One region of the Bradyrhizobium sp. 187 genome, then DNA from elsewhere that is predicted to be linked to it. Evidence: predicted binding sites of a transcription regulator. Region 1 holds the regulator's gene; each other region holds the start of a gene.

Region 1 (7,432 bases):
CGCTGGCCTTCGACGAGCTGCGTCACCAGCACGTATTTGCCGTCGGGGAATTCGATCGCATCATGATGGCGGTCGGGAACGTGCGGATCGATCTTGCCGAACTTGCCCACGCGGGAATTGATGGTGCGCGTCCAGATCCAGCGATTGTCGTAGCGGACGTCGTCGGCGAAGGCGAGCTCCGTCCCCGGCAGCAGGCAGACGGCAACAGACGGATCGGCTGCAGAGGCGAAGCCGCGCGTCGAGGTGCCGCGGAAGCTTGTCGTGACGATCGTCTCGCCGACTTCGGCGGGGCGCGACGCGACGGCATGTAGGCTGTAGTCACACATCGGGTGCTCCTCATGCTGGGATAGCAACCCGCGTCTCTTATCGAGGCGCAGGCCTCTATCAGAGTGGAAGCACGAACGCTCTGCTTGGTTGTGGGCAAATCTGCGGCTGGCTTCCGCAAGCCGCGATCACATTATCTTTCCCGAATTCAATAGGAACAAAGCTCGCCGCGATGCATTCGGGAGGCGCGTACGCGAACATTGCCAACTTGGCTGCAACGGCCGAACTTGACCGCTGGTCGCTGTTTCCTCGAACAACCGAGCCGCGAAGCGGTGCTGCTTGAAGCGGTGCTGCTTCGTCGGCGTGGCGAGGAGCCAGCGTTGGAGGAGGGGCCGGATAGTCTGTGCAGAACCAGAAAGGCTATCCAGCCGGAGCGGACGATGATCCGCTCCAATCTCTGACCGGCGATGTCGATCGGAAGCGCGCGAGGCGCCAAGCACCTCCGGCATGAAGTGCTTCCGATATGAAGTACTGCCGATAGAAAGACTCCCGGTATCAGTACTTCCGGTAAAGCCCGATCAGCTTGCCCTGAATCTTCACCCGGTTGGGCGGCAGGATGCGGACCTCATAGGCCGCGTTGGCGGGCTCGAGCGCGATCGAGGCGCCGCGACGGCGGAAGCGCTTCAGCGTCGCTTCCTCGTCGTCGATCAGCGCCACCACGATGTCGCCGGTATCGGCGCTCTCGTTGCGCTGGATCAGGGCCATGTCGCCGTCGAGAATGCCGGCTTCGACCATCGAGTCGCCGCGCACTTCCAGCGCGTAATGCTCGCCCGAGCCGAGCATGTCAGGCGGTACGCTGATAGTATGGCTGCGGGTCTGCAACGCCTCGATCGGCGTGCCGGCCGCGATGCGGCCCATCACCGGCACCGCGACGGGACGTTCGCCCTCGTCAGCGGGCAGGCTCGCGCTCGCACGCACCTTGCCGAGATTGCCCTCGATGACGCTCGGCGTGAAGCCGCGGCGGCTGCCAGCGGCTGCCTGGAGCTCCGGCAGCTTGATGACTTCAATCGCACGGGCGCGGTTGGGCAGGCGTCGGATGAAGCCACGCTCCTCGAGCGCCGTGATCAGGCGATGGATGCCCGACTTCGAGCGCAGATCGAGCGCATCCTTCATCTCGTCGAAGGAGGGCGGCACGCCGCTTTCCTTCAGACGTTCACTGATGAACCGCAGAAGCTCGTATTGTTTGCGCGTTAACATCTCGACCAAAGTCCCCCGGTTGATGTCGTCCGATTCCGAGACGCTGAATTCGGCCATAAGCCGCTGCATGCTCGAAACAAATCATGAACAGACACTATATGTTCGATACATGTTCCGCAACTGCTTAATTTACCGTGAACAGAGCAAAGTGCGCGGAACGCGCGTTGCGGGGGCGCTCAGACGGGGAGCCGCAACACTTCGCAAGCCGTGCCGGCTTCGGCCTTCGGCGCGAATGGTGCGCGGACGAGAAGTACCTGTGCTGCAGCGAGATTCGCAAGCAGCGAAGAGTCCTGATGATTGACGGGAACAACGACGCGTGTGCCATCGTCACGCTCCTCAAGATGCGCGCGCAGATAGTCCTCGCGCTGGTCGTTGGCGCCGACGTCGCGGCCGAGCACGGCGCGTTCACGGCGATGGTGAATCACTGAACGGCCCGACAGGGCGCGAATCAGCGGCACCATGAACAGGAAAGCGCACACGTAGGACGATACGGGATTGCCCGGCAGGCCGATCACACCCATTGCGCCGAGTCGCCCGTGCATCATCGGCTTGCCTGGCCGCATCGCGATCTTCCAGAACGCCATCGCGATGCCTTCGTCCCGCAGTGCCTGCTGGACCAGATCGTGGTCGCCGACCGATGCGCCGCCGGTCGTGATCAGGACGTCGGCGCCGCTCTCGCGGGCGCGGCGGATGCCGGCGGTGGTGGCCTCGAGCGTGTCGGCGGCAATACCGAGGTCGATGGTCTCGGCGCCCTCGCTGCGGGCGAGCGCGTGCAGGGCGTAGCCGTTGGAATAGACGATCTGGCCGTGGCCGGGCGTGGTGCCCGGCATCACCAGCTCGTCGCCGGTGGCGAGAATCGCGACCTTCGGACGCCTGACAACGGCAAGGTGCGGATGATTCATCCCGGCGGCGAGCGCGAGGTCTCGCTCGGTCAGACGGCTTCCCTTGCGCAGGAGCACGTCGCCCTCGCGGAAATCGACGCCGGCGGGGCGGATGTGCCGGCCGGCGATCGCGGCTTCCTTGATCGTGATGCGCTTGCCGGCGGCGACCGTGTCCTCCTGGATCACGACGGCGTCCGCGCCAAAGGGAACGACGCCGCCGGTGAAGATCCGCACGGCCTCGCCGGCTCCGACCGTCCCCTCGAACGGTCGGCCCGCTGCGACTTCGCCGATGACGGTGAGCTCCGAATCGATCGTCGCGGCATCGGCCGCGCGCACCGCGTAGCCGTCCATCGCCGACATCGCTTGCGGCGGCTGCGTGCGCCGCGCCACGACGTCACGCGCGAGCACGCGATGGTAGGCCTCGTCGAGGGAAATCATTTCTTCCGGCAGCGGCTCTGCACCCGCCAGCACCGCGGCAAGCGCGTCAGAAACCGGCATCAAGGCCACGGCGAAAACTCCTGCTCGGCACGTTCGGGCGAATGTTCCGCACGTCTTCTAGCCGAGCGCAGGCGCAGAGGCAAAAGCGGCTGAGCAGGCACAGTCATCCCGCCCCTTCACATTGTTCCGGAAGGCAGGATCAAGCGCGTCGCGGCATGATCCGAAGGAGGTCACAGATCGGCAGGAGAGTGGTCATGGAAGCGACGAAAATCATGGCAAGGCGAGAACGCGCCATGGCCTGAATCGATCAGCTCCCTGCCTGCCCGGGAGTTACGTCGGGCGCCTTGGATCCCTGATCCTTGTCCGGCAGCGGGTCGGCTTGGGATTTCAGGTCGGCGGCCTTGCTCACAAGCTTGGCGGAAAGGTCCGAATCTGAAGTTGTCCTCGCGAATTCAAGAAGAAGAGAGGCCTGCTTGGTGAGGTAGGTTTTGCCCAGCACGATGATGCATCCGTCCGTAGAAGTCCCAACGGACTCTAAGAGTCCGGAAGGCGGTATTCCGTTCCCGGAACTCTGTATAAAAATGCACAAAGTGATCCGGTTCCTCAATTTTTCAAAATTGGTCCGTCGGGCCGTGCCGTCGTGGGTTTCGCGACAACGGACGTCGTCAAATGCCCAATGCCTTCAATGCGTTCCCGACGTCACGCGGCGAGGTCACATGCACCGTCATCAAGCCGCGCGCGCGCGCTCCCTCGATGTTTTCGGCAAGATCGTCGAAGAACACGATGCGCCCGGCGGGCACGCCGATCGCCGCAACGACGTGGTCGAAGGCCTCCGCATCCGGTTTGCGCAGGCCGATGCTGGACGACAAATACAGCTCGCGGAAATGGCCGAGGAGGTCGGCATATTCCCTCGAGAAATGGTCCACGTGCGGCCGGTTGGTGTTGGAGAAAGCATAGAGCGGCATCTGTTTCGCTGCGCGCGGCAGCAGCTCGGCGATGTCAGGCATTTCGCCGGCGAAAATCGCGTTCCAGCCTTCCAGGAATTGCGCGTCCGAAATGCCGATTCCGAGCGAGGCTCGCAATGAGGCGAAATAGTCCTCATCGCTGATCTTCCCCATCTCGTGCAACCGATAGGCTTCGCTGTCCCGCACATAGCGCGCGACGATGGCTTCGGGCTTGCAGCCGGCATGTCCCGCCCAGCAGGCGATCGCCTTGGAGAAATCGATATCGAGCACGACGCGGCCGAGATCGAACAGGAGCGCATCCGCGCTGCCGGGAGAGAGCGATGTCACCTGCGTCCTTTCACTCAGTATCGATACGGCTCGTGGTCGAACAGCGGAAACGCGCTGAACACACTCGGCGCGTTGGTTGCGGTCGCCTGGTGCAGGCAGGATTTGTTGACCTCGGCGAACGAGGTCGCACCCAAGAGGCCGAGGCAGCGCAGCACTTCGTCCTCGAGCAGTTCCAGCATGCGCGCCACGCCGGCTTCGCCGGCCGCCGCCAGCGCCCAGCATTGCAGCCGGCCGATGCCGACGAGGTCGGCGCCCGCCGCGATCGCCTTGACGATGTCGGTGCCGCGACAGACACCGCCATCGACCATGATCTTGGCGCGGCCGTTCACGGCGTCGACGATCTCGGGCAGCACGTGCATGGCGCCGCGACCGTGATCGAGCTGACGGCCGCCATGGTTGGAGACGTAGATCCATTCGACGCCGTGATCGATCGCGATCAGCGCGTCCTCTGGCGTCGCGATGCCCTTGAGGATCAGCGGGATCTTGAACTTGTCCTTGATCATCTTCACCGTCCGCCACTCCAGACCCTTCTGGTAATCGCCCCCGGTGGCGCGCAAGCGGCTCTCGCGAACGTAGCGCTTGGCGATGTCACGTTCGCGGCGGCTGTAGTGGGCGGTGTCGACGGTCAGGCAGAAGGCGGCGTAGGCGTTCTTCTCGGCCCGGCTGACGACGTCGGCGACGAAGGCGTCATCGCCGCGCACATAGAGCTGGTAGAGCCGCAGCGCGTCGGACGCAGCTTCGGCGGTCTTTTCTAGGCCGGGCTCGGACACCGAACTGAGCATGTGCGCCGCACCGAAAGTGCCGCAGGCGCGTGCCACGCTCGCCGCACCATCCGGATCGAAGATCTCGAGCGCGCCGACCGGGGCGAGGACCACGGGCAGGCGCATCTTGCGGCCGAACTGTTCGACCGAACCTGTAACCTTGCGAACATCGCGCAGCACGCGCGGGCGGAAAGCGATCTCGTCCAGCGCCATGCGGTTGCGACGCATCGTGGTCTCGGTCTCGGCCGCGCCGACGATATAGTCCCATGCATTCTGGTTGAGGTTGGCGCGGGCTTTCCGGATGAATTCATGCAGATTCTGGAACGGCTCGGTGCTGGCGCCGAGCTCGACGTTCCTTTCCGGTTGGATGCGGGGTGCTTCGTTCATTGTTATCCTCCCGAGAATTTGAAGCCTTCCCTGATCGCCTAACCCGTCCGGGGCGCCAAAACCATCCTAAAATGGCATGGCTGCGAGGCGCGGGCCGGCCGGCCGACCCCCGCGGCGCACGAACCGGTCCTGCAACGTTGCCGAAAGTTTAGGTCCGGACCAACCGATTTTTACGGTGTACCCGCCGGCGTGGCATCCCGGCCTTGAAGAAACCAGAATGGTATTGTGAGAAGCAGGCTGGATCGCCATTTGCATGGCGGCTCCCAGCCCCACCGAACCGCGAAGCAAAAAGGCCAGCCTATCCATGCGGAAAACCCTGCTGTTTCCACTGGGCGCGCTCACCGGAGCGTGTCTGACCCTTTTGGTAGCCAGTCCGCACGGCGGCGTATGGGCGGCACGGGCGGCAGCGAGCGCGGATGACGCCTATTCCAAGCTCAATCTGTTCGGCGAAGTGTTCGAGCGGGTGAAGGCGAGCTATGTCGAGAAGCCTGACAATGCCAAGCTGATCGAAGGCGCGATCACCGGCATGGTGACCTCGCTCGATCCGCACTCGCGCTACATGAACGACAAGGCCTGGACCGAGATGCAGGAGACCACCTCCGGCGAGTTCGGCGGGCTCGGCATCGAGGTCACGATGGAGGAGGGGCTGGTCAAGGTCGTCTCGCCGATCGACGACACGCCGGCATCCAAGGCCGGCATCATGTCGGGCGACCTCATCAGCAAGATCGACGGCGATGCCGTGCAGGGCATGACGCTCGAGCAGGCCGTCAACAAGATGAAGGGGCCGGTCGAGACCCAGACCAAGCTCACGATCGTGCGCAAGGGCGCCGACGCCCCGCTCGACGTCGCGATCAAGCGCGAGATCATCCATGTGCGTCCCGTGCGCTTCCACGTCGAGAACGGGGATATCGGCTATATCCGCGTCACCTCGTTCAACGAGCAGACCACCGATGGCCTGAAGAAGGCGATCGCATCGATCACCAAGGAGGTTCCGCCGGAGAAGCTGGTAGGCTACGTGATGGACCTGCGCAACAATCCGGGCGGATTGCTCGACCAGGCCGTGTCGGTGTCGAGCGCGTTCCTGCAGCGTGGCGAGGTCGTCTCGACCCGCGGCCGCAATCCGGAAGAGACCCAGCGCTTTACCGCCCATGGTGGCGACCTCACCAAGGGCAAGCCGCTGGTGGTTCTCGTCAACGGCGGCTCCGCCTCAGCCTCGGAAATCGTGGCCGGCGCGCTGCATGACCACAAGCGCGCGACGCTGATCGGCACGCGCTCGTTCGGCAAGGGCTCGGTGCAGACCATCATTCCGCTCGGCACCGGCAACGGCGCGCTGGCGCTGACCACGGCGCGCTACTACACGCCCTCGGGCCGCTCGATCCAGGCCCAGGGCATCGCGCCCGACATCGAGATCCTCCAAGACGTGCCGCCCGAGCTGAAGGGCCGGATGGACACCATGGCGGAGTCCCAGATGCGCGGTCATCTCCAGGCAGCCGACGGCACCGAGCAGACCGGGTCGCAGTCCTATGTCCCACCGGAAGCGAAAGACGACAAGGCCCTGCATACGGCCTACGACTTCCTGCACGGCCAAACCGCGAATGCGGTCGCCGCCAAGCCGGCGTCGAAGGCTGCGGTGCCGAACTAGGCGCTCGCGACGGTAAGGTGTTGATCGCCCGGGAGCGGATAGCCGTTCCCGGGCGAACTTGTTTCGGGACGCTGTGTCAGCTCGGGTTCATGGCCGCGAAGGTGGCCTCGTAGCAGCCATCGCGCTCGGCCCAGCGGCGGGCGCGGTCGCGCTCGACCAGACCTCGCCGCTGGACCCGCAACTCCAGCGATTGCATGACCTCCGCGACACCCTGCGTCGTGTGTATCGAGGAGAGCTTCTGGGAATGCCGCTGCGCCGACCACGAGGTCCGAACTAGCTTGCCTCGCGGCGCCGGCCTTCCTCGCCATTACGCCGGGCGAGACGGCTGCGATGAGCTGCGAACAGCTCCAGCACCTTGTCGGCGGGCTTTGCGGCGCTGAACAGATAACCCTGCATCTCGGAGCAGCCGAGCGCGCGCAGCAACCGCTGCTGCTCCTCGGTCTCGACGCCCTCGGCCGTGGTGGTCATGCGGCGGGCGGCCGCGAGATTGACGAGCGCCTGCACGATGCT
Region 2 (7,432 bases), 98 kb from region 1:
GCAATTCCCACTGTCCGCGCCGCCTCGATGTCGCGCACTTCGTCGCCGATCGAGATGACCTTGCCCGGCTCCACGCCGGCGCGGCGGATGACCCGTCGGAACTTCGCGGGCTTGCCGAAAAGCGAGGCCGCGCAATCGAAATGGGCGAACAGCGTCGCGCAATCGCCGAGCTTCTCGCGCGCATTGGCTTCGCTGTCCGACGTCACCATCGCGAGCTGCACGCCACCCTCCGCCAGCGTCCGCAGCATTGTCTCGACCCCCGCAAACAGCGAAATCTCCGCTGCAGCCTCCGCCTTCAGTCGCCGCGCATGCCGCGCGATCGCCGGCAGCTTCCACAGCGGCACCTCGAGCCGGCTCAGAATCTCCCGCGAAGAAGCATGCCGCAGCCCCTCGATATCCTCGTCCGCGACGCGGCGGAAGCCGAAGCGATCGGCGACGTCGTTGATGGTGCGCAGGAACCACGGAAAGCTGTCGGTCAGCGTGCCGTCGAGATCAAAGATGGCGAGGGAGTAGGGCATGGAGACGAAGCTACACCGCTAGGCTTTCCACACGGTTTCCTCGGTCCATCCGAGTTGGTCGAATTCGGTGGCCCTGAGCGGCGCCTCTCCCTCGGCGAAGAACTCGTCAAGCTGAGGCGGCGCGACGCTCGTTTCGGACAGCATGGCGTGCGCTTGTCCGCGGTGATGAATTTGATGCTGGAGCAGATGCATGAGCAGTCGGTCGCGGCGTTCGGCCTGGACCCGCGTGTCGCGGTTGATCCGCACAATGCCGTTGAGAATCTCGGGCGTCAGTGCATCGCACATGGCGATCAAGCGCTTGTCGATCGCGGCTTGCGCAGGCTTCAGCGCAGCAAGGGAAAGGTGCGGCACGTCGTTCTTCCAAGCTGCCGGTCCCAACCATCCGCCCTCCAGTGCATCGACATAGAAGAGGTCGATGACATGGATGTGGTTCAGCGTGCGTTGCAGGCTCGGAAAGAAGCCGGTCCGCTCGGCTTCGAAGTCGGCCTGAGACAGCGCCGCGCAAGCGGTGAGCAGCCGGTGGTTTGCCCAAGCATTATTGTGGGCGAACGCACGATAGGTTTGCACAAGTCCGGCAGGCAAACTCAGTCTCCCTCAGACAATGTGTCGGCCGCTCCCGCGGCGTAACCTACTCGGCCGCCTCGCTCGCCGCGCGTCTCCGCTTCGGCTTCCGAGCCTTCGCCAGCACCGGCGCCAGGAACTTCCCCGTATAGCTCCGCGGCGCTTTTGCGATGTCCTCTGGCGGGCCCCAGGCGACGATCTCGCCGCCGCCATCGCCGCCTTCGGGGCCGAGGTCGATGACCCAGTCGGCGGTCTTGATCACTTCGAGATTGTGCTCGATGACGACGACCGTGTTGCCCTGCGCGACCAGCTCGTGCAGCACCTCCAACAGCTTCTTGACGTCGTGGAAATGCAACCCGGTGGTCGGCTCGTCCAGGATGTAGAGCGTGCGGCCGGTGGCGCGCTTTGACAGCTCTTTTGCGAGCTTGACGCGCTGGGCTTCGCCGCCCGAGAGCGTCGTGGCCTGCTGGCCGACATGGATGTAGTCGAGGCCGACGCGATGCAGCGTCTGGAACGTCTCGCGTACACGTGGGACCGCCTTGAAGAACTCGGCCGCTTCCTCGACGGTCATGTCGAGCACGTCGGCGATGCTCTTGCCCTTGAATAGGACCTCCAGCGTCTCGCGGTTGTAGCGCTTGCCCTTGCAGACGTCGCAGGTGACGTAGACGTCGGGCAAGAAGTGCATCTCGATCTTGATGACGCCGTCGCCCTGGCAGGCCTCGCAGCGGCCGCCCTTGACGTTGAAGGAGAACCGGCCGGGCTCGTAGCCGCGCGCTTTCGACTCGGGCAGGCCGGCGAACCATTCGCGGATCGGCGTGAAGGCACCGGTATAGGTCGCGGGGTTGGAGCGCGGCGTGCGACCGATCGGCGACTGGTCGATGTCGATGATCTTGTCGATGTGCTCGAGGCCCTCGATGCGGTCGTGCGGCGCGGCGCCTTCGCTGGCATTGTTCAGCTTGCGGGCGATCGCCTTGTAGAGCGTGTCGATCAGCAGCGTCGACTTGCCGCCGCCGGAGACGCCGGTGACGCAGGTGAACAGGCCGAGCGGAATTTCGGCCGTAACGTTCTTGAGGTTATTGCCGCGCGCGTTGACCACCTTGATGGTGCGGCGATGGTTCGGCGGGCGCCGCTCGGGCACCTCGACCTCGAGCTCGCCGGTGAGATATTTGCCCGTCAGCGAGTTGGGGTTGCGCATGATCTCGGCGGGCGTGCCTTCGGCGATGATGTTGCCGCCATGCATGCCGGCGCCGGGGCCGATGTCGAGCACGTGGTCGGCGAGCAGGATCGCGTCCTCGTCGTGCTCGACCACGATCACGGTGTTGCCGAGGTCACGAAGTCTCTTGAGCGTGTCGAGCAGGCGCGCGTTGTCGCGCTGGTGCAAGCCGATCGAGGGCTCGTCGAGCACGTAGAGCACGCCTGTCAGCCCCGAGCCGATCTGCGAAGCCAGCCGGATGCGCTGGCTCTCGCCGCCGGACAGCGTGCCGGAGGAGCGGGAGAGTGTGAGGTAGTTGAGGCCGACATCGAGCAGGAAGGTAAGGCGCTCGCGGATCTCCTTGAGGATGCGGCCGGCGATCTCGTTCTGCTGAGTGTTCAGCGCCTCCGGCACGGTCTCGAACCACGCGCCGGCGCCCTTCACCGACATCTCGGAGATGTCGCCGATATGCTTGCCGCCGATCTTGACGCAGAGCGCCTCGGGCTTGAGCCGAAAACCGTGGCACGCCTCGCAGGGTACGTCGTGGAAATACTTCGCCAGCTCCTCGCGCGCCCACTCGCTCTCGGTCTCGCGATAGCGGCGGTTGATGTTGGTGATGACGCCCTCGAACGGCTTCTTGGTGTCGTAGGAGCGGACGCCGTCCTCGTAGGAGAACTTGATCTCGTCCTCGCCGGAGCCATGGAGGATCGCGTTCTGCGTCTTCTTGGGCAGATCCTTCCATTTGGTGGTCAGCGTGAACTTGTAGTGCTTGCCGAGCGCAGTCAGCGTCTGAATGTAATAGGGCGACGAAGACTTGGCCCAGGGCGCGATCGCGCCCTTGCCAATGGCGAGCTCCTTGTCGGGAATGACGAGGTCTTCGTCGACATGCTGCTCGACGCCGAGGCCGCCGCACGCGGGACAGGCGCCATAGGGGTTGTTGAACGAGAACAGCCGGGGCTCGATCTCGGGGATGGTGAAGCCGGACACCGGGCAGGCGAACTTTTCCGAGAACAGCATGCGCTCGGGTCCGCTCTTGTCGTGGATCTTTGCGGTCTTCTTCTTCTCTTCCGCGGGTGCTGCCGCAGCCGGCGCATCCGCGAATTCGATGACGGCGAGGCCCTCGGCAAGTTTCAGCGCGGTCTCGAAACTTTCGGCGAGGCGCTGGCCGATGTCGGGGCGCACCACGATGCGATCGACGACGACGTCGATGTCGTGCGGGAATTTCTTGTCGAGAACAGGGGCTTCGGCGAGCTCGTGGAAGGCGCCGTCGATCTTGACGCGCTGAAAGCCCTTCTTGAGCCATTCGGCAAGCTCTTTGCGGTACTCGCCCTTGCGGCCGCGCACGACCGGCGCGAGCAGATAGAGGCGCGAGCCCTCGGGCAGCGCCAGCACGCGATCGACCATCTGCGAGACGATCTGGCTCTCGATCGGCAGGCCGGTGGCGGGCGAATAGGGCACGCCGACGCGCGCCCACAGCAGGCGCATGTAGTCGTAGATTTCGGTCACCGTGCCGACGGTGGAGCGCGGGTTCTTCGACGTCGTCTTCTGCTCGATCGAGATCGCCGGCGACAGGCCGTCGATCTGGTCGACGTCGGGCTTCTGCATCATCTCCAGGAACTGGCGGGCGTAGGCAGACAGCGATTCGACGTAGCGGCGCTGGCCTTCGGCGTAGATGGTGTCGAACGCGAGCGAGGATTTGCCGGAGCCCGACAGCCCCGTGAACACCACCAGCTTGTCGCGGGGAATCTCGACATCGACGTTCTTGAGATTGTGCTCGCGCGCGCCACGGATGGTAATTGCGCGCAGGTTTGATCCCACGTTCTGCTGTTGGCGCTTCGCCTTGATCACTTCATCCATCCGGGTTGCCCTCAAGGAATCCCAAAGGCGCGCGATCGCGCCAACAAAAAAGGCGCGCTTCGCCCGGAACCGGGATCGGCGCCGATGGGGTTGTCAGCGAACGTAGGAAGAACGGAGACGGATTTCCAGTGGGACTTGCGAATCGTCAACGGATTGTTGGCGCACTGGCGGCATCTGGCAGGAGCAGGGTGGAACTGCGCGGCAACGTGCCCGACAAAACAAAAAGGCCGGCACAAGGCCGGCCTTTCGTAACGCGGATGGCGTTGGGGCTAAGTACTGAACTCAGTACTTGGCGACCACCGGGCCCCCGAAGTGATAGTTCACGCCGACCTGCACGGTGTGAAACTCGAGCGTGCCGGAGGGCAGGGCGCCCGAGAAGTAGGTCTCGCCGCCGAGGCTGCGAAAGAGGTACTCGCCCTTGACCGACCACTGCGGAGCGAAGAACGCTTCGACGCCCGCACCGACGGTCCAGCCGGAGTGCCACTTGCTGTCGGAAACGGTCACGCCGAGCGCGCTGACGCTGAGCTTGTTGTCGATCCAGGCGTAACCACCGGTGCCGTAAAACAGGACGTTGTTGACGGCGTAGCCGATGCGGCCGCGCACGGTTCCCATCGCATCGGTTTTGGAGCTGAGGGTGGTGCTGACGAGGCCGAAGCCGGGGACGGCAACGGGGCCGGTGACCGACGCGCTGACATCAGCCCAGGAACCATCGGCCTCGACGCCGAGCACGACATTGCCGGTCTGCCAGTTGTAGCCGGCAGTACCGCCGACGAAGCCGCCCTTCATCTTCGGGTCGGTCGAGGAATTTTCCCAAGCGCCGCCACCGACGATACCGAGGTAGAAGCCGGTCCAGTTGTAGACCGAAGCCATGGCCACCGGGGCCTTGGTGTAGGGGCGCGCCGCGAGATCAGCGGCCGAAGCCGGGGCGGCGAGAGCGAACAAACAGGCCGAAGCCAACAAAACCTTTTTCATTTTCAACTAATCCCAGTCCCAGTTTCTGATTGTGCCTTCCACGATAGGGAGGGCATCGGACTCACTTGCCCAACTGATGCCGTACTTACACCAGTGAAGCCGCAAGTTGTGTCACTCAAAAGCAACAACGGTCGGAAAACGGAACGGTTATTGACCGATTAATATTGGAGAACTGCACAGCAAAAGGCCGGCGCAAGGCCGGCCTTCGAAGTGCGATATGTCCAGCGCGATCAGTACCTTGCGATGGCCGGACCGCCCCAGCGATAGTTCAAGCGCACCAGGCCCATGTCTACGTCCTGGCGAATCCGGTCACTGCCGAATACCGCACCCGCGGGCGTTGTGAAGCCGATCGTGCGATCGCCAAGGAAGATGTGGTCGTACTCAAAGCCCAGCGACCAGTTCGGGGCGAAGCCGAATTCCAGACCGGCCCCGACCGTGCCACCCCAGCGAGTCTCCCGGGCCGAAGCCAGCAGCGCGCCCGCGCCGGGCGTACCCGCAGCAGCGTAGATGTCGTACTTGTCACCGACGACGGCGGCGCCGCCCTTCACGTAAAGCAGCACGTTGTTCCAGGCGTAACCGACCTGACCGGTGATGAGACCGAAAGCGTCGATGCGGGAACGGTTGCGATCACCCGTCACCAAAGCGGTACCAGGGAAGAGGGTGCTCACGTTGTCGCCCCGGAAGTCAGCCCAGTTGCCCTGGCCTTCCAGACCGAACACCCAATTGGCGGACTGCCAGCGATAGCCGATCTGGCCGCCGACGGTGCCCCCTGTTGCATTGTGACAGCCTTCGCCGACGAGAACGCCGGTCGCGGGCGTGACGAAGTCCCAGCACTTGTGGCTGGAGCCACCGCCGCCGTTGATGCCGATGTAGAAGCCGCTCCAGTCGTAGATGGCGGCAACCGCCGGCGGCGGGGCTTTGGTGTAGGGACGCGCGGCCATGTCCGCCGCGCTTGCGGGAGCCGACAAGCCCATCGCCACTGCACCGATTGCACAAATAAGAAGCTTATTCATTGCCAGTCTCCCCAGGTTTCGTCCGCTTCTTATTTCCCCGAAGCGGCTGATCAGGCGCGAGGGCCCATATGAACTAAGTCCGAGGCAACCGTAGCTCTACGGAGCGGCAGAGTCCGTCTCCCAAATGCAACAAGACCGGGGCAGTGCGAGTACCCATAACTTGCTGAATGTTAAGTTCTTTCTTCCATTTTTGGGAACCTACAAAGGTTCCAATCGACGTGTGCCTTTCCGCAACACATGTGGCCGATCGATCCCACGCCTTCAGATCTGTCTTCGCCAAGAACAAATCTGGAACGAACCGGAGGTCGATGCTATATGTGGGGATAACCGGAGGGGTGACGGCCTGATCGTCGTCCGCAAGTGTTCGGCGAGCGTATAGGGTCGCCTCAACAGGCACGGCGGAACGCGGGAGCGGACCGGCCTTCTTGAATTCAGTGGCATTCGGAGCGGAGAGCGGAGATGGCGGGAAGCGTCAACAAGGTCATTCTGGTTGGAAATCTCGGCAAGGATCCTGAAATCCGCCGCACCCAGGACGGGCGGCCGATCGCCAATCTGAGCGTCGCGACCTCGGAGACGTGGCGCGACAAGGCGACTGGCGAGCGCAAGGAAAAGACCGAGTGGCACCGCGTCGTGATCTTCAATGAAGGGCTCTGCAAGGTCGCCGAACAGTATCTGAAGAAGGGCGCCAAGATTTACGTCGAGGGTGCGCTCCAGACCCGCAAATGGACCGACCAGAGCGGTGTCGAAAAGTACTCGACCGAAGTCGTGCTCCAGGGGTTCAACTCGACGTTGACGATGCTGGACGGTCGTAGCGGCGGTGGCGGAGGCGGCAGCTTCGGCGACGAGCCGGGCGGCGATTTCGGCTCCTCCGGTCCGGTCAGCAGCGCGCCGCGGCGCCCTGTTGCCGCCGGCGGCGGTGGCCGCAACAGCGACATGGACGACGATATCCCGTTCTGAGCGATTCCGCTCCAAGAACGCGGCGCCTGATGCGGACGCGCTGGCCGGATGGGCGGCGCTTCTCATCTCATGTCAGAACATCCCACTAATCGACAGGACGGGCTCGGCATTTCCGGGCCCGCTTCATGTTTGGGGTGAGCTCGGATTGCGGCTTGGCAAACGCGCCGACGCGGCAAGCTCACCGCGCGGTTTTCCACGCGTGAGCGGCGATTTTGCAAGGCCGATGCGAGTGCTGTCCGAGACACCGCTCGCAAGGGCTTAAGTTGTTGGAAAAATAGGCGGAAAAAGCGCTTCCCAGAACGCCGCGAGGGTGGTTATCAGAGGCTCGATGCGCTATATGATTCCCAGATAAAACCTCACCG
Region 3 (7,432 bases), 920 kb from region 1:
CCGCTCGTCAACGGGCTCGCGGTCACGGCAGGCGGGCTCGTCTTCACCGGAGCGATGGACGCCTATTTGCGCGCCTTCGATGCGCGCAGCGGCAGGGAGCTGTGGCAGGGTCGGCTGCCCGTGCCCGGCGTCGCCAATCCCATGACCTATCTCTGGAAGGGCGAGCAGTATGTCGCGATCGGCGCCGGCGGCCACTCCGAGGCAGGCACCTCGATCGGCGACAGCGTCGTTGCGTTTCGCCTGTCACGGCCGGGCGAGGCGCCGTCGCTGTGGTCGCGTACGATCGATCGCCCCGGTGGACGATTTTTTGCGGCATCATCGGCGATCGCGGTCGCGATCGTCGCGCTCGTGGTTGCAAGCCTGCGCTGGCGTCGCCGACGTCGTGTCGCGCGAACATGACGCAGCATCGCGCGCGCGATGCGAATGATCGTTCACATCGTATGCACTACTGTACGAAAGCGAGGCCGATGCGCCTGTCGCTACGCCAGACAGGGCGGCATTTGCGCACGAAATTGTCGCGCGCGATTGCGAGCGTGAACGATTGCGGCAATGTGACGAGGGCATCGAGGTCGATTGCGGCGCCGTCCGCCGACATGTTTCGCACCGTGCACGTGATGCGGCTGTTTTCAAAGGTGATCTTTCCACCCTTGAAAACACGGTAACGCTGCGCTGCACGCTTCTCGATCATCCGCGTCAATCCATAATGATCTTTGTGAAGTAGTGCATAGAAATTACGTTGAACTAAACTCAATACTGGCGCTACTTGCACAGCGCTTCAGATTTCGTTTACGACGTCGAAGCGGAAGTCACTCCGCGGATTTTTCCCCAAGCCGTTCCTTTGTGGCGCTACGCGCCGATGGAGATATTGATGAAGACCACGTTTTCGCTTCTGTTCGCCGCAGCGCTCTCGCTCTCGTCCATGCCCGCCCACGCCACCAAGCTCGATCTCGCGACTATGAGCTGCAAGCAGTTCCTGGAGAGCGGCGACGACACCATCAAGATGGTGCTGACCTGGATGGACGGCTGGTACAAGGGCGACGAAGAGAATGCGATCATCGACACCGACGTATTCGTCGAGAACGCCAAGCAGTTCGGCAGCTATTGCGGAAAAAATCCCAACGTCAGCATTGTCACCGCGGCTGACGAAGTGCTCGGCAAGTAATTTCTGCCGCGTGTCGGCACGACGCGCGATCACAACCGCGCTTCCCGTCTCGACATGACGCCATTGAGAGCCGCGGTGCGCTTTGCGCTCACGCGGCTTTCTTCTTTCGGATGATGCTCATCCCGGCAGCATCGCGAACGCACTCGACACCATTGCCACCGGCTTGTTGTCGGTGGCCGAGAGCAGCGTGACCCGGCCAAAGCTCATGGTGCGTCCGAGTCGCACCACGCGGGCGTCGGCCAGCACGTCCGACGAGGAGACGGCGCGCATGAAATGCGTGGTCTGGTCGACCGTCGTCATCGGACGATAGCCGCGGTTGGCGGCGAGGTTCGCGATCACCATCGCGGTGTCGGCGAGCGCCATCAGCGCCTGGCCGCAGACCACACCACCGTTGCGGCACAGCCGCTCCGAGAACGGCATGCGCAGGAGCGCTGCCGGCTGCCAGTCCGGCACGTCCGGCGGCGGCAGGTGATCGATGCGCTCGACCGACAGGTTGAGATCCTGGACCCAGGGCGCAAAGACTTCGCCGAGGATGCGTCGGGCCTCACTGATGCCGAACTCGGCTTCTGGCTGCGATGGCATTGCTGTCGTTCCCTCCTGTATTGCCGGATGTTCGGCATTTCGAGCGGACCGGCGCGGCAAAGTCGCCGGTCTGCCGCGGGTCCCGTCGGCTTGAAAATGCCTGACTTCGCCAGGTATGATGCCATGGAGTGGGTATGGGTGGGTGATGTTGCGTAGGTATGTCCTCGTGTTTTGTCTGGCCGGGCTCGGCCTGTTGCTGAACGGGTGCACCAAGTGCGGCCCGATCTGGGACGACTGGCTCCGCGCGCCGAAATCGTGCAGATCGGACCGGCTCTAGCGGGCCGAGCGGCCCCTGCGGTTGTGGCAGGGGTGACAAGGCGCGGCCGACCCGCGCCGCCATGGATGATCAAGGAGTCAATGATGAAGCTTTTCCGTATGGCCGCGGTGCTGGCTGTTCTGGCGGGACCGACCGTGCTGGCGGGACCGGCTTATGCGCAAATGCCCAATCTCAATTTGCTGCAGGAGGGGCCTGGCAAGACCCCCGAGGAGAAGGCCGCTGAGGCCGAGCGTGACAGGGCTTACAAGGAAACGCTGAAGAAGATTCCGGACTCCAAGGCGTCCAACGATCCCTGGGGTGGCATGCGCTCCGACCCGCCGAAGCCGTCGGCGGCGCCAAAGGCGTCGGCCGCAACCGGTGCGCCGAAGAAGAAGTCCGGCACGACTGCCAATTGACCTTCCGCCCGAGCGGCGGCAGTTGATGCCTCCGGCCGGGACTCCTCTTTGATCGGCCTGCTTCCTACATTGCGCGGGAGTGTATCGCGTCGAGGAGAGCAGAACATGGCCGATCGTCCGCGGGATCTCGCCGAGCGGATGGCGCGCCGGCGCAAGATGGGCGGCAAGCCCGGCCCGACGGCCGGCGACGGCTATCTGCGCGAGACTTTCACGCTGCCGCGCGCGGCGGCACGGGAGAGGGCACAGGCTTTCTTCGCCCGCTACCCCAAGGCCGGCTATATGAGCGCGGTCGAGACCTGGCGCGAGCTGCCCGGCGGCGACATCGAATTCACGATGCGGCGGCTGCCCAGCGCGGATTAGGGCCGGCCCTATTCGAAGGTTTCGGATGTGATGCGGATCCGGAATACGGGCTCCTTGGCCTCGTCCAGCAGCTCCATATTCCATTCGGAATTTTCCTGGAGCTTGCGGGCGATGCCGGCGGCCATGTCGGCGCAGACGCTTGTCATCTCCTTCCAGGCCAAATCGCGATCGGCAAATTCCGACGCCTGGTCGGCACAGCCGGAATAGCGGCCGTTCCGGATTCGAAAGAAGTAGAGCGGCATGGTTCGCACCGATCGCGCCTGATGGCTCCGTCCCCACGGCCATAATCCCGGCAGTCCAATCCCAAACCGTCGGCAGATCAATTCCGGTCGGCTACGGAATAGCCCCATGGACGCCAGCCCACCGATCTCGGTCCGACGGCTCAGGCCGTGTCGCGTCCGATCGCCTTCAGCTCCCGATCGATGCGCCGCTGCACCCGTCGGATCGCCAAGAGATCGATCTTGGTCTCAGTCTTGCCGGTCTTGATCAGCTCGCCGATCCGGAACTGCCACTGCCAAATGCCGGGAATTGCCGTCTTGGCGACGGTGAACTCGATGCCCCTGTGATTCATGGCCATCTCCCATGATTCACTTCCATCACTGAGAACATGCTGGGCGGCATAATATTCCAAGAAAGCCAAACCTGTCGGTAAGCCCCGGATCGCTCACGGCTATCGCGCAAACGCACGCGCGCCGCCCAGCGGCGGCGCGACCTCATGCCCGTGGTTCTCCGGCCAAGAACAGAGTTCCTGGGATGGGTAAGGGCACCTTCCGGAACGCGGCGGCATGTGCCTTGCTTGGCCCGATGCGGCTAAGCAACATGGACGCGTCATGCCGGGCATTCCCCGCCGCTATTCTCATTTCGTGTTCGGAATCATCCAGTCCGGACTGACCTCGCTGATCGCCGCGGGCATCGCCAGCTTTCCCGCAGGGAACGCGCTGGACTTCCTGGCGCACTGGATGGTGTCGTGGCTGATCGCATGGGCGGCGATGCTGCCGATAGTGCTGCTCGCAGCGCCGGCGATCCGCGCCTTCTCGCTGCGGCTGACGCAGGAGGAGGGCGGTTCGCAAACCGGTCGGCCGGCATGAAAATCGGAATGAAAAAACCCCGCTTGGGAGAACCAAGCGGGGAGAAGGTTATTGGAGGCTGAGGTGCTGGGCTGCAACACCATAGCCGGGCGACCCTAGCCGGTTCAGCTTACGACAGCCTGACAAGGCCCAATGATGGCAGCAAAAGCCGGAGCGCGGGGGCCGCAGACTGGCCCCGCACCGGTCCCAATTTCGACATCCGTTCGCACAACTCAGGACACAACCGCAGGCGAGATTTCGCGGCGACGGTGCTGCCATGGGGGAAAACGTGGCGTGCCGGCAACGGGGTGGCATCATGGACAACGTAGAGCGGTCATTCGCCGCCGCGACGGCGGCTGGCTTCGTCGTGCTGGTAATCGGCATCGGGTTGCTGGTTCTGCTGTAGGCGCTGTTGGGTGCGGGAGATGGCTCCGAAAGTGGAAAGGCCCGTGCGCGCCTTTCAAAAACGCGAAAACAACCCCATGCACAGTAGCGTGCCTACAAATTTCCCCGCCCAGTCAATGGCTTACTGGTAGTATTTAGTACCATATCGGCTCGGATTCGCCTTTCACGGCCATCCGAATCCCGATTCCCGTGCCGATTCCCTGAGATCAACGGGCGGCCGCTCCGGCACCGTCGCCAGCGCGGTCCCAGCGGCCTAATGAACCTTGATCGCGTCCAGCGGCAAACGGAGTTCGGCGGCACGCTCTTCGCGGTCTTTCTTGCGGAACTCGTTTTCCTTACGCTCGAACTTGCTCAGCTCCTCCCGCGCCGCCTCCAGCAGCGGAGTGCGCCGGGCCGTATCGTGATGCGTGTTGTTCGTCATGACTGAAGTCCCCAGAGTTGCGGTCTCGTCCAAGAGGCTATCCAGGAGAAGGCCGCAGACCACGAAAGGTTCGGTGCCGCAGGATGACGGAATTCTGACGGTGTGCGGGTCATCCGTCTTTGATGCGCGTCAGCCAGAGCGTGCAAATTCCCAAAAGAACATATTGCGAACCTAGAACAAATAGGGTACATTGTTTTTATCGCCGCGCCGCCTCGCCAATCGTTTGTCCCTCACGCGAATCCTCGTCATAAGGAGCACGACCCGATGTCCACCACTGCCCTGCGTATCGTCGAAGGATCCTCCATGGACAAGAGTAAAGCTCTCGCCGCCGCGCTCTCCCAGATCGAGCGTCAGTTCGGCAAGGGCTCGGTGATGAAGCTCGGCAAGAACGACCGTTCGATGGATGTCGAGGCGGTCTCTTCGGGCTCGTTGGGGCTCGATATCGCGCTCGGGATCGGCGGCCTGCCGAAGGGGCGCGTCGTGGAGATCTACGGGCCGGAATCCTCGGGCAAGACCACGCTGGCGCTGCACACGGTGGCGGAAGGGCAGAAGAAGGGCGGCATCTGCGCCTTCATCGACGCCGAGCACGCGCTCGACCCGGTCTATGCGCGCAAGCTGGGCGTCAATATCGACGAGCTCCTGATCTCCCAGCCGGACACCGGCGAGCAGGCGCTGGAAATCTGCGACACGCTGGTGCGCTCCGGCGCGGTCGACGTGCTGGTGATCGATTCGGTCGCGGCGCTGGTGCCGAAGGCCGAGCTCGAGGGCGAGATGGGCGATGCGCTGCCGGGTCTGCAGGCGCGTCTGATGAGCCAGGCGCTGCGCAAGCTGACGGCGTCCATCAACAAGTCCAATACCATGGTGATCTTCATCAACCAGATCCGCATGAAGATCGGCGTGATGTACGGCTCGCCGGAGACCACCACCGGCGGCAACGCGCTGAAATTCTATGCTTCCGTCCGCCTCGACATCCGCCGCATCGGCGCGATCAAGGAGCGTGACGAAGTGGTCGGCAACACCACGCGCGTCAAGGTCGTCAAGAACAAGCTGGCGCCGCCGTTCAAGCAGGTCGAGTTCGACATCATGTACGGCGAGGGCGTCTCCAAGATGGGCGAGATCCTCGATCTCGGCGTCAAGGCCGGCATCGTCGAAAAATCCGGCGCATGGTTCTCCTACGACAGCCAGCGTCTTGGCCAGGGCCGCGAGAATTCGAAAGCGTTCCTGAAGGCCAACCCCGACATCACCGCCAAGATCGAGACCTCGATCCGCCAGAACTCCGGCCTGATCGCCGAGCAGATTCTCGCCGGCAGCCCCGAGCGTGACGCCGACGGCGAGGAGCCGGCGGACGAGTAAGCTTCAGCAGTAAAGTTTTTCGCGAGGAGCGGGCGCTGAGGACGTTGAGTTGCCGACGTCTTCGGCGCCTGTTTCGTTTGGCGTGGGGGGCACCGGGTGGTGCGATGAAGCGTCTGATCTTGACCAGTTCGTCCGGAGGCCAGCTCGCACGATCCGGGTTGGCGGAGCTTGTCATCTCATCCTCGTTTCACTTTGAGTGGGGACCGCTGCCCTCACCCGAGAAGCTCGCAGCCTATTTCGCGGCGCGTTCGGCGAATCTCGGGCCGGGTGATCATTGGTCCGATTGGGGCATCCGCTGGCCCAAGGGTATCAAGGACCGCAAAGACTTGTCCCTGGCAGACTTCTGCGAGCGATATGACGTGGTTGAACTTTGGTTCGACCCAGCTCCCCGGGATCAATTGCAGCTCGTCTGCCTGCTGGACCACCTCAGCTCCTGCTCCTCGCTGGTGCCAAAGCTTCGACTTCGACTTGTGTCATCCGAGCTGACGACAGCACACGGCGAGGATCTCGCTGCGTCCGAGCCGCACATCCATGTCGTGCCTGTTAGGGCCCAGGAGTTCGAGACTGCCCGGTTGGCGTGGTCGGCCTACCGTGCGATGACCCCTGAGGCGTGCGTCGATCTCCTTCACCAGGATCTCAGTGCATTGCTGATGCTGCGCCCGGCCTTGCTCGATCTCTTGGCAGAACTGCCGTCGCCTTTCACGGGTCTCGGTGCGACCGAGATGCGATTTCTGGAGCTCCTTGCCAGAGGGTTTGCAAACACGAATGCGTTGTTTCACCTGCGCTCGCAACGGCGCACATATGGGTTCGGAGAATTTGAGTTGGGTTCGTTGCTCGAGGGGCTCGCGCTCGGCCCCAAGCCCGTAGTGGCCGGGTTGGGCGACGAACTGCGCACGATCGATCGCGAAAATTTAAGAGCTCGGCACGAGGTCTATCTCCGCAGCCGGTTGTCGTTGACCGAGTTCGGCAGGGCCGTCCTGGCCCATCAGGAAGATTTCAGTCGCCACAATCCGATCGACCGCTGGTGGGGCGGCACGCACCTGACCAATGATCGGCTGTGGCGTTACGGTAATGTTTTGACGAAGCCTTGAGGCCACGGCATGACGCGGCTCATTGTCACGACCGACTCGTCCATCGCCGGCGCTATTCAACAGGCGGGCCTTGCCGACCTCGTGATTGCCATCGAGCGCCGGCTGGTCTGGGGACCGTTGCCAGCCGATGCAGAGCTGGACGCATTCTTTGCGCCGCGTACGACACAGCCCCGCGGGCTTCACTGGCTCGACGATACGCCGTCCTGGCGTCTCGAGGAATCAGGCGTGAAGGATCGAGGACTGATTGAACTGCTCGCGGAATATGACACGGTCGAGTTTTGGCGAGGGCCGGAGCCAAATGCGCAATTGATCCTGCTCT
Region 4 (7,432 bases), 2.0 Mb from region 1:
AACCTCGTGGTGCTGCCGGTGCTGTTCGAAGGCCAGGTCAAGGCGGTCATCGAGCTCGCCTCGCTCACCTCCTTCACCACCTCGCAGATGACCTTCCTGGAGCAGCTTACGGACTCGATCGGCATTGTGCTCAACTCGATCGAGGCGACGATGCAGACCGAGGGCCTGCTCAAGCAGTCGCAGCAGCTCGCCGGCGAGCTCCAGACCCAGCAGCGCGAATTGCAGCAGACCAACGACCAGCTCGAACAGAAGGCGCAGCAGCTCGCCGAGCGCAACGTCGAAGTCGAGCGCAAGAACCAGGAGATCGAGCAGGCCCGGCGCGCACTGGAGGAAAAGGCGACCGAGCTCGCACTGACCTCGAAGTACAAGTCCGAATTCCTGGCCAATATGAGCCACGAGCTGCGCACGCCGCTGAACTCGATCCTGATCCTCGGCCAGCAGCTCACCGACAATCCGGACGGCAATCTTACCGGCAAGCAGGTCGAATTCGCCCGCACCATCCATGGCGCCGGCACCGACCTGCTCAATCTCATCAGCGACATTCTCGATCTTTCCAAGATCGAGTCCGGTACGGTGACGGTCGACGCCGAGGAAATCCTGACCGCGAATCTGCTCGAGACGGTCGGGCGGCCGTTCCGTCACGAGGCGGAGAACCGCAATTTGTCGTTCAAGATCGACGTCGATCCGAATCTTGCGCGCAGCCTCGTCACCGATTCCAAGCGCCTGCAGCAGGTTTTGAAGAACCTGCTCTCCAACGCCTTCAAGTTCACCGCCGAGGGCGAAGTGCGCCTGAAGGTCGCCGCCGCGGTCGGCGGCTGGGGCACGGATCATCCCGTGCTGAACTCGGCGCCGGCCGTGATCGCATTCGAAGTGTCCGATACCGGCATCGGCATTCCGCTGGAGAAGCAGAAGCTGATCTTCGAGGCGTTCCAGCAAGCGGATGCCGGCACCAGTCGCAAATATGGCGGTACCGGCCTCGGCCTTGCGATCAGCCGCGAACTCGCAAGCCTGCTCGGCGGCGAGATCCACCTGCGCAGCTTGCCGGGCAAGGGCTCGTGCTTCACGCTTTACCTGCCGCTGAAATATTCCGGCCCGACGCTCGCACCCCGCGCAACGCCCCAACAGAGCCAGCCGCCGGCGCTGCAGCCCGCGACAGCCGAACCGCAGCGCGTGATCGAGCAGCTTCCCGACGACCGGCTCAACCTCGAACCCGGCGATAGCATCCTCCTGATCGTCGAGGACGACCCGCACTACGCGCGCGTGTTGGTCGACCTCGCCCGCGACAAGGGATTCAAGGTGCTGGTCGCGGCCCGCGGCGCGGAGGCGCTGGAGCTTGCAAAGCAGTACCAGCCGAGGGCTGTCTCGCTCGACGTATTCCTGCCGGATATGCTCGGCTGGACCGTGTTGAGCCAGCTCAAGCACAATCCGCTGACCCGCCACATCCCCGTGCAGATCATCACGCTCGACGAGGACCGCCAGCATGCGCTGGCGCGCGGCGCCTTCTCCTTCGTCAACAAGCCGACGACGACCGAGGGTGTCTCGGCCGCGCTGACCCAGATCAAGGAATATGCGCGACCGCGGCGCAAGCGGCTGCTCATTGTCGAGGACAACGAGGCCGAGCAGCTCTCGATCCGCGAGCTCCTGCATCACGACGACATCGAGATCGTGACGACCGGCACCGGTGCCGACGCGCTCTCGATGCTGCGTGAGAACCCCTGTGATTGCGTCGTGCTCGACCTGCGCCTGCCCGACATGACCGGCTTCGAGGTGCTGGACCAGATCCGCAATGACGAGGCGCTCTCGAACGTTCCGGTGGTCGTCTTCACCGGCCGCGAGCTGTCGGCCGAGGAAGATGCGGAGCTCCACACCATGGCGCGGAGCATCGTGGTCAAGGGCGTGGAATCGCCGGAGCGCCTGCTCGACGAGACCGCGCTGTTCCTGCACCGCGTGATCACGGAGTTGCCGATCGAGAAGCAGCGCATGCTCGAGAAGCTGAACAGTTCCGACGAAGACCTGATCGGCAAGACCGCCCTGCTCGTCGACGACGACGCCCGCAACATCTTTGCGCTGTCGAGCGTGCTGGAGCGGCGCGGCATGAAGGTGCTGACGGCCACGACTGGCAACGAGGCGGTGGCCCTGGTCGAATCCAACCCGGAGATCGCCATCGTGCTGATGGACATCATGATGCCGCAGATGGATGGCTATCAGACCATCGGCGTCATTCGTGAAAACCCCACCTTCGCCCGTCTTCCGATCATCGCGTTGACGGCCAAGGCCATGAAGGGCGACCGCGAGAAATGCCTCGAGGCCGGCGCGTCCGACTATCTCGCCAAACCCGTCAACACCGATCAATTGCTGCTTGCAATCCGCATGTGGCTGCACCGCTGAGTTGGATGCCCGTATGGACCACGAAAAGGTCAACATCCTCCTCGTCGACGACCAGCCGGCCAAGCTGCTCGCCTATGAGGTGATCCTGAAGGATCTCGGCCAGAACCTCGTGATCGCCTCGTCCGGTCGCGAGGCTCTGGAGGTGCTGCTCAAGACCGAGATCGCGGTGATCCTGGTCGACGTCTGCATGCCCGAGCTCGACGGCTTCGAGCTCGCCGCGATGATCCGCGAGCACCCGCGCTTCCAGAAGACCGCGATGATCTTCATCTCGGCCATTCAAGTCAGCGACATCGACCGCCTGCGCGGCTACGAGATGGGCGCCGTCGACTACGTCCCGGTGCCGGTCGTGCCGGAGGTGCTGCGCGCCAAGGTCAAGGTGTTTGCAGAGCTCTATCGCAAGACGCGCGAGCTCGAACGGCTGAATCAGGACCTCGAGGACCGCGTGCGTGCACGCACCGCCGAGCTTGAGAATTCCACAGCAAAGCTGCGCGAGAGCGAAGAGCGGCGCAGCATGGCGATCGCCGCCGGCAAGATGGGCTCCTGGGACTGGGACTGGATCACCGGCGACTGGATGTGGGACGAGGGACAATACCGCATCTTTGGTGTTGGCCCGGAGAGCTTCGAGGTGAATCCGGCCAACGTTCAGGCGCTGTTGCATCCGGATGACGTCGATCAGTTGCGCAAGGCGATCGCCGAATTCAACAAGGGCACGCGCTCCTATGAAACGGAGTTCCGCATCGTGCGGCCCGACGGCGATGTGCGCTGGTGTGTCGGCACGGCCGCCGCCACGGTTGACGATAGCGGTCGGGTCATGCGCGTCAGCGGCGTGACGGTGGACATCACCGAACGCAAGCGCGCCGAGGAACGGCAGACTCTCCTGGCGCGGGAAGTCGATCATCGCGCCAAGAATGCGCTGGCGCTGGCGCAATCGATCGTGCGCCTCACCCGCGCCGACGAGGTCAAAGCCTATGTCAGCGCCGTCGAGGGACGCATCAATGCACTGGCGCGCGTGCACACGATCCTGTCGCTATCGAGCTGGCAGGGCGCCGAACTCTCGAAGCTGATCGACGAGGAGCTTGCGCCCTATTCCCTCGGCGGCCAGATCAAATTGGCGGGGTCGGAAGTTCAGTTGCTGCCGGCAACCGCCCAGACGCTGGCGCTGGCGCTGCATGAGCTTTTCACCAACTCGGCGAAATATGGCGCGCTCTCGACGCGGAAGGGACGGCTCGCAATCGGCTGGCAGGTCGAGGACGAGCTGCTCACGCTGACCTGGGAGGAATCCGGCGGCCCGCTCGTCATGACGCCGAAATCCCGCGGCTTTGGTACGCGGAGCCTGCTTGCGAGCGTCGAGTCCCAGCTCGGCGGGCAGGCGCGATTCGATTGGCGCGCCGAGGGTCTGCTGTGCCGGCTCGAGGTGCCGTTGGTCCGCAAGACTGCCGCGACGACCGCGCCCGGCAACTTCGAAGCCGCCAGCTCCGCCGAATTGCAGCGCGCTTCCGGCTAACCGGAGGCCGCACTCTTCCTGCGCTGCGTCGTTTGCGGCTCGCGCGCGACCCGTCCTTCGAGCCAGGCTTCTGTTTGGGCGAGATCGCGCAGAGCCTTGGCATAGCGGCACGCCGCGCTTCGCTCCGCGCCGCGGGGCAGCTTGCGCGCTTTGCGGAGGATGTCCGCAGCGGCATTACGATAAGCCAGAGAGCGATAGAGAAAGACCACCTTACCCATATCGAATGTTCCCGTGTTGCGCGGTCATTCTCGCCCACCCGGCATGAACGTCGGATGAAGCGGACGATGACAATTCCTTCATGCGGGTGGAACCGGCGCGTGTCGCAGGCGTTGCATGCGAGATTGGGATAGAGTTCCATGCGCGCGAAGAAGTCGTCTGACCTGATCTCTCCCAGCGGGCTCGTCAAGCTGATGACGCACGCGATGATGGGCGCAGCCTTAGGACTCGCTTTCAGCCTCTTGCTCGTGCTGTCCAATCCCGGCGTCGCCAATTTGCTGAGTCACGGCGGAAGGCAGGCCGTTGTCGTTTTCGCCCTCACCTTGGTGACGACGTTCGCGATCGGCGCGACACTGACCGGCGTCGTTTTCATCCTGGCCGAGGACAAGCAATCTTGAACTATGCGTGCTTTACCGGAATTCTTTGTTCGGAACTCCTGCGACGAATGGCAGTTGGCTGCCTGCGTCAATTCAACTCAGGGAGTTCCCGCAGATGAAGACCACCAAGCTCGCTCTTGCCGTGATGTTGGCAACCGGCCTCGCCGCTGCACCGTTCGCCGTGCAGGCCAAGTCGCACAAGGCAAAACACGGATCATCGATGTCATCGTCGCAGACCACCACGGGCGCCAACACCAAGTCCTCCAAGGGTGCTGATCCCTCCGGTCAGGGCGGCTCCGGCCCCGGCTCCGACCAGGGCGGCACCATGACGAACAACAAAGCCGGCATGAGCAACACCAAGTAGGCGTTCGTCGAAAACACGAAGGCCCCGCGATCGCGGGGCCTCTTGCTTTGGTATTCGAACAGACTTCTCTCGGGCCGCTTCGTCAACATGCGGTATCGACGAGCCCCGCACCTCGCGTTGCGCGTAGGCTTCAGCTACGATGGCTGCCCAGGATGTCAGGATGAACGCCTGCAGGATCTGACTTCACCAGATGGTCGAGTCGTGCGCGCTTGCGCGCGATCAAGAGCTGGGCCGCGGCGTCGTCGAGCCCCTCGCGTTGCAGCTGCCGGATGGCAGAGCCCAGTTCGAGAATCTCGGCGCGCAGCTTTAGAATCCGGTATGCATCCGGATCTTCCTCCACCATGCGCTCCCAAGGCTCTCAGCGGCGCGCGATCACGCGCAGAGGACTACCTGATGTCTTCGCGGAACGAAGGCGCATCCTATCGCGGACATTCGGCAGGACATCGCCGCCACCTGCAGCCTTCCATTCGCCGATCAGCAGATTGATTTTCCGGCGCAGATCCATCTGCGCCAGGGCCTTCTCCGTGCAGTCCCGATCGCGCTCGACAAGCTCGCGTACGGCCGCCTCGACATCGGCCATTTCCAGCCTCAAGGCGCTGATTTTACGTCGAATTTCATTAATTTTGTTGTCCATGACTTGTTAGAACAAAATAAGAACATATAGTCAAGTCACGATTTCAGAAGGGAGAAGCGACATGCAGGTTCAAGGTAAATACGATGCCAAGTCTTTCCTCACCGAGCAGATGACGCGGGCGCAGGGCCTCCGGCTGAAACGGCTGAGCGAAGAGGCGTATCAGCCCGCGCAATACGCGCGGGATCTGTCCTCCAGCGAGGCAGCACGGCGCATTCAGGTGCTGGAAGCGGAGATCGAGCTGGCGGATTCGTTCTAGGCTAGGTCGCCCATCCGGAACGTTGCTTGCGCTTTCGGAACCATGCCTGTCCCGGATTGTTTTCCCAGGCCAAGGGAGAACATGCATGGCACGCAAGGCAAAGAAGCGCCGCTACTCGCGCAGCTCCGGCAGCGATGTCGAAGGCGAGATGAAGCGCTACAAGAAGGGGACCGCGAAAAGCGGACCGGGCGGTCGAGGCGGACGCGTGAAGAGCCGCAAGCAGGCAATCGCGATCGGCCTGTCGAAAGCGCGCAAGAAGGGCAAGAAGGTCCCGAAGAAGGCCGCGAAACGAAAGACGTCCAAGAAGACGTCAAAGAAGACATCTCGGAAAACATCCAAGAAGACTTCGAGAAAGAGTTCGAAGAAGACGTCGAAGCGCAAATCCTCCAAACGGTCGCGCTGACCTCAGTCAGATCATGCTGCCCGGCATGAAGCAGCGGATCGAAACGCCGAACGCGGTCTTCACCGGCCACACCATGGTGCGGCCGGCCCGGTTCGGCTCGGTGATCACGGCTTCGTCCGGTACCTCGACCCACTCGCCGTCGAGCCGCACGCGGTAATGTCCATTGTGCGAGTCCCAATCGGGATCGGCGACCGCAAACCCATCCGCATCCGAGCAGCACGGACCGAGATGGCTGCGCAGGCCGTCGAACCACGGCTTGAGAGGTGAGTCCGCGTAGCGGCCGTCGTCGCGCCCGAGAGCGTTTCCACCCCATAGCACGAGTGGCGCTACCAACGGCGCCACAAGCAGCGCACTTCTCAGCTTCAATCGATCCATGTCGGCACCGATCAAATACGAATTGCCGGCCGGCTCAGCGGCGGCAAGTTCGAAGTTCCACGCTTGCAATCGTCGGCGGCTTCATTGCCGCCGAGTCCGTACGAGATCCGCAATTGTGATGAGCGAACACGGCTTTTTCGGACGAAACCGGGTCATCCTCCCTGCCGTTAACGAGAATGTTATCGGCGATGTGCGGAAATCCTGAAGGCGAACGGGAAAGGCGGCCCGAAGGCCGCCTTTTTGGAGTTGCGCCGATCGACGTTCGCCTTATGCGAGCGGCACCGCCACGAACCGGGTCGTCTGCGCGCTTCTGACCTGCAGCAGCACGCTGCGCTTGCCGGACGATTTCGCTTGCGCCAGCTCCGAACGGACATCGCCGATATTGGCGACGGCCTTGCCGCCCACGTTGAGGATGACGTCGCCGGTCTGGATGCCGCGTTGCGCGGCCGGGCCTTGCGGATCGACTTCAGTGACGACGACGCCCTTCTGGCCGGCGCCCTGCACGTCGCCGGCCGGAGCCAGGCTGAGCCCGAGACGCGGCGGCATGCCGGCATCTGGCTGAGACTTGCCCTCGTCGGCTCTAGCCTGCCGCTCGTTCGGCAACTCGCCAAGCGCCAGTGTCACCGTCTTGCTGTCGCCTTTGTGGACGACATCGAGCTTCACGGACGTGCCCGGCGCCAGGGTGGCGATGGTGCGGGCGAGATCGCGGGAATCCTTGATCGCGGTGCCATTGACGGCGGTGATGACGTCGCCCGCCTCGATGCCCGCCTTCGCCGCCGGGCTGCCGTCCTGCGGATTGTCAACGATCGCACCGCGCGCCTCCTTGAGGCCGAGACTGTCGGCGATATCCGACGTCACCGGCTGCACCTGCACGCCGAGCCAGCCGCGTGTGACCGCGCCCTTGTCCTTCAACTG

Evidence for each region. The regulator LexA, encoded in region 1, represses DNA repair genes until DNA is damaged. The targets are predictions, from matches to a motif close to TGTTCNNNNTGTGTTCNG.
Region 2: a site for LexA is predicted at 4,225-4,242, ahead of uvrA (excinuclease ABC subunit UvrA). Genes of this name have one in related genera too.
Region 3: a site for LexA is predicted at 4,842-4,859, ahead of recA (recombinase RecA). Genes of this name have one in related genera too.
Region 4: a site for LexA is predicted at 5,491-5,508, ahead of IVB19_RS09655 (DUF3072 domain-containing protein). Genes of this name have one in related genera too.

The regions. Positions count from the first base shown of each region.
Region 1 covers NZ_CP064693.1:4,040,911-4,048,342, reverse strand. Annotated here, with positions in the region: gene IVB19_RS19355 (hypothetical protein) at 1-326, opposite strand, end outside; gene lexA (transcriptional repressor LexA) at 820-1,521, opposite strand; gene IVB19_RS19345 (molybdopterin molybdotransferase MoeA) at 1,698-2,909, opposite strand; gene IVB19_RS19340 (hypothetical protein) at 3,148-3,339, opposite strand; gene IVB19_RS19335 (HAD family hydrolase) at 3,506-4,132, opposite strand; gene IVB19_RS19330 (alpha-hydroxy acid oxidase) at 4,147-5,280, opposite strand; gene IVB19_RS19325 (S41 family peptidase) at 5,585-6,922, shown strand; gene IVB19_RS19320 (bifunctional diguanylate cyclase/phosphodiesterase) at 7,196-7,432, opposite strand, start outside.
Region 2 covers NZ_CP064693.1:3,942,842-3,950,273, reverse strand. Annotated here, with positions in the region: gene IVB19_RS18865 (HAD family hydrolase) at 1-518, opposite strand, end outside; gene IVB19_RS18860 (DinB family protein) at 537-1,100, opposite strand; gene uvrA (excinuclease ABC subunit UvrA) at 1,147-4,128, opposite strand; gene IVB19_RS18850 (outer membrane protein) at 4,411-5,100, opposite strand; gene IVB19_RS18845 (outer membrane protein) at 5,331-6,113, opposite strand; gene IVB19_RS18840 (single-stranded DNA-binding protein) at 6,573-7,070, shown strand.
Region 3 covers NZ_CP064693.1:4,960,704-4,968,135, reverse strand. Annotated here, with positions in the region: gene IVB19_RS24075 (pyrroloquinoline quinone-dependent dehydrogenase) at 1-399, shown strand, start outside; gene IVB19_RS24070 (PilZ domain-containing protein) at 446-688, opposite strand; gene IVB19_RS24065 (HdeA/HdeB family chaperone) at 869-1,162, shown strand; gene IVB19_RS24060 (PaaI family thioesterase) at 1,280-1,744, opposite strand; gene IVB19_RS24055 (hypothetical protein) at 2,105-2,416, shown strand; gene IVB19_RS24050 (hypothetical protein) at 2,522-2,776, shown strand; gene IVB19_RS24045 (DUF6894 family protein) at 2,785-3,018, opposite strand; gene IVB19_RS24040 (hypothetical protein) at 3,159-3,347, opposite strand; gene IVB19_RS24035 (DUF2798 domain-containing protein) at 3,607-3,864, shown strand; gene IVB19_RS24030 (hypothetical protein) at 4,502-4,669, opposite strand; gene recA (recombinase RecA) at 4,934-6,022, shown strand; gene IVB19_RS24020 (hypothetical protein) at 6,127-7,113, shown strand; gene IVB19_RS24015 (hypothetical protein) at 7,123-7,432, shown strand, end outside.
Region 4 covers NZ_CP064693.1:2,017,647-2,025,078, reverse strand. Annotated here, with positions in the region: gene IVB19_RS09690 (HAMP domain-containing protein) at 1-2,388, shown strand, start outside; gene IVB19_RS09685 (HWE histidine kinase domain-containing protein) at 2,402-3,892, shown strand; gene IVB19_RS09680 (hypothetical protein) at 3,889-4,110, opposite strand; gene IVB19_RS09675 (hypothetical protein) at 4,249-4,506, shown strand; gene IVB19_RS09670 (hypothetical protein) at 4,601-4,849, shown strand; gene IVB19_RS09665 (hypothetical protein) at 4,980-5,189, opposite strand; gene IVB19_RS09660 (hypothetical protein) at 5,208-5,429, opposite strand; gene IVB19_RS09655 (DUF3072 domain-containing protein) at 5,545-5,739, shown strand; gene IVB19_RS09650 (DUF6496 domain-containing protein) at 5,825-6,142, shown strand; gene IVB19_RS09645 (hypothetical protein) at 6,149-6,517, opposite strand; gene IVB19_RS09640 (Do family serine endopeptidase) at 6,785-7,432, opposite strand, start outside.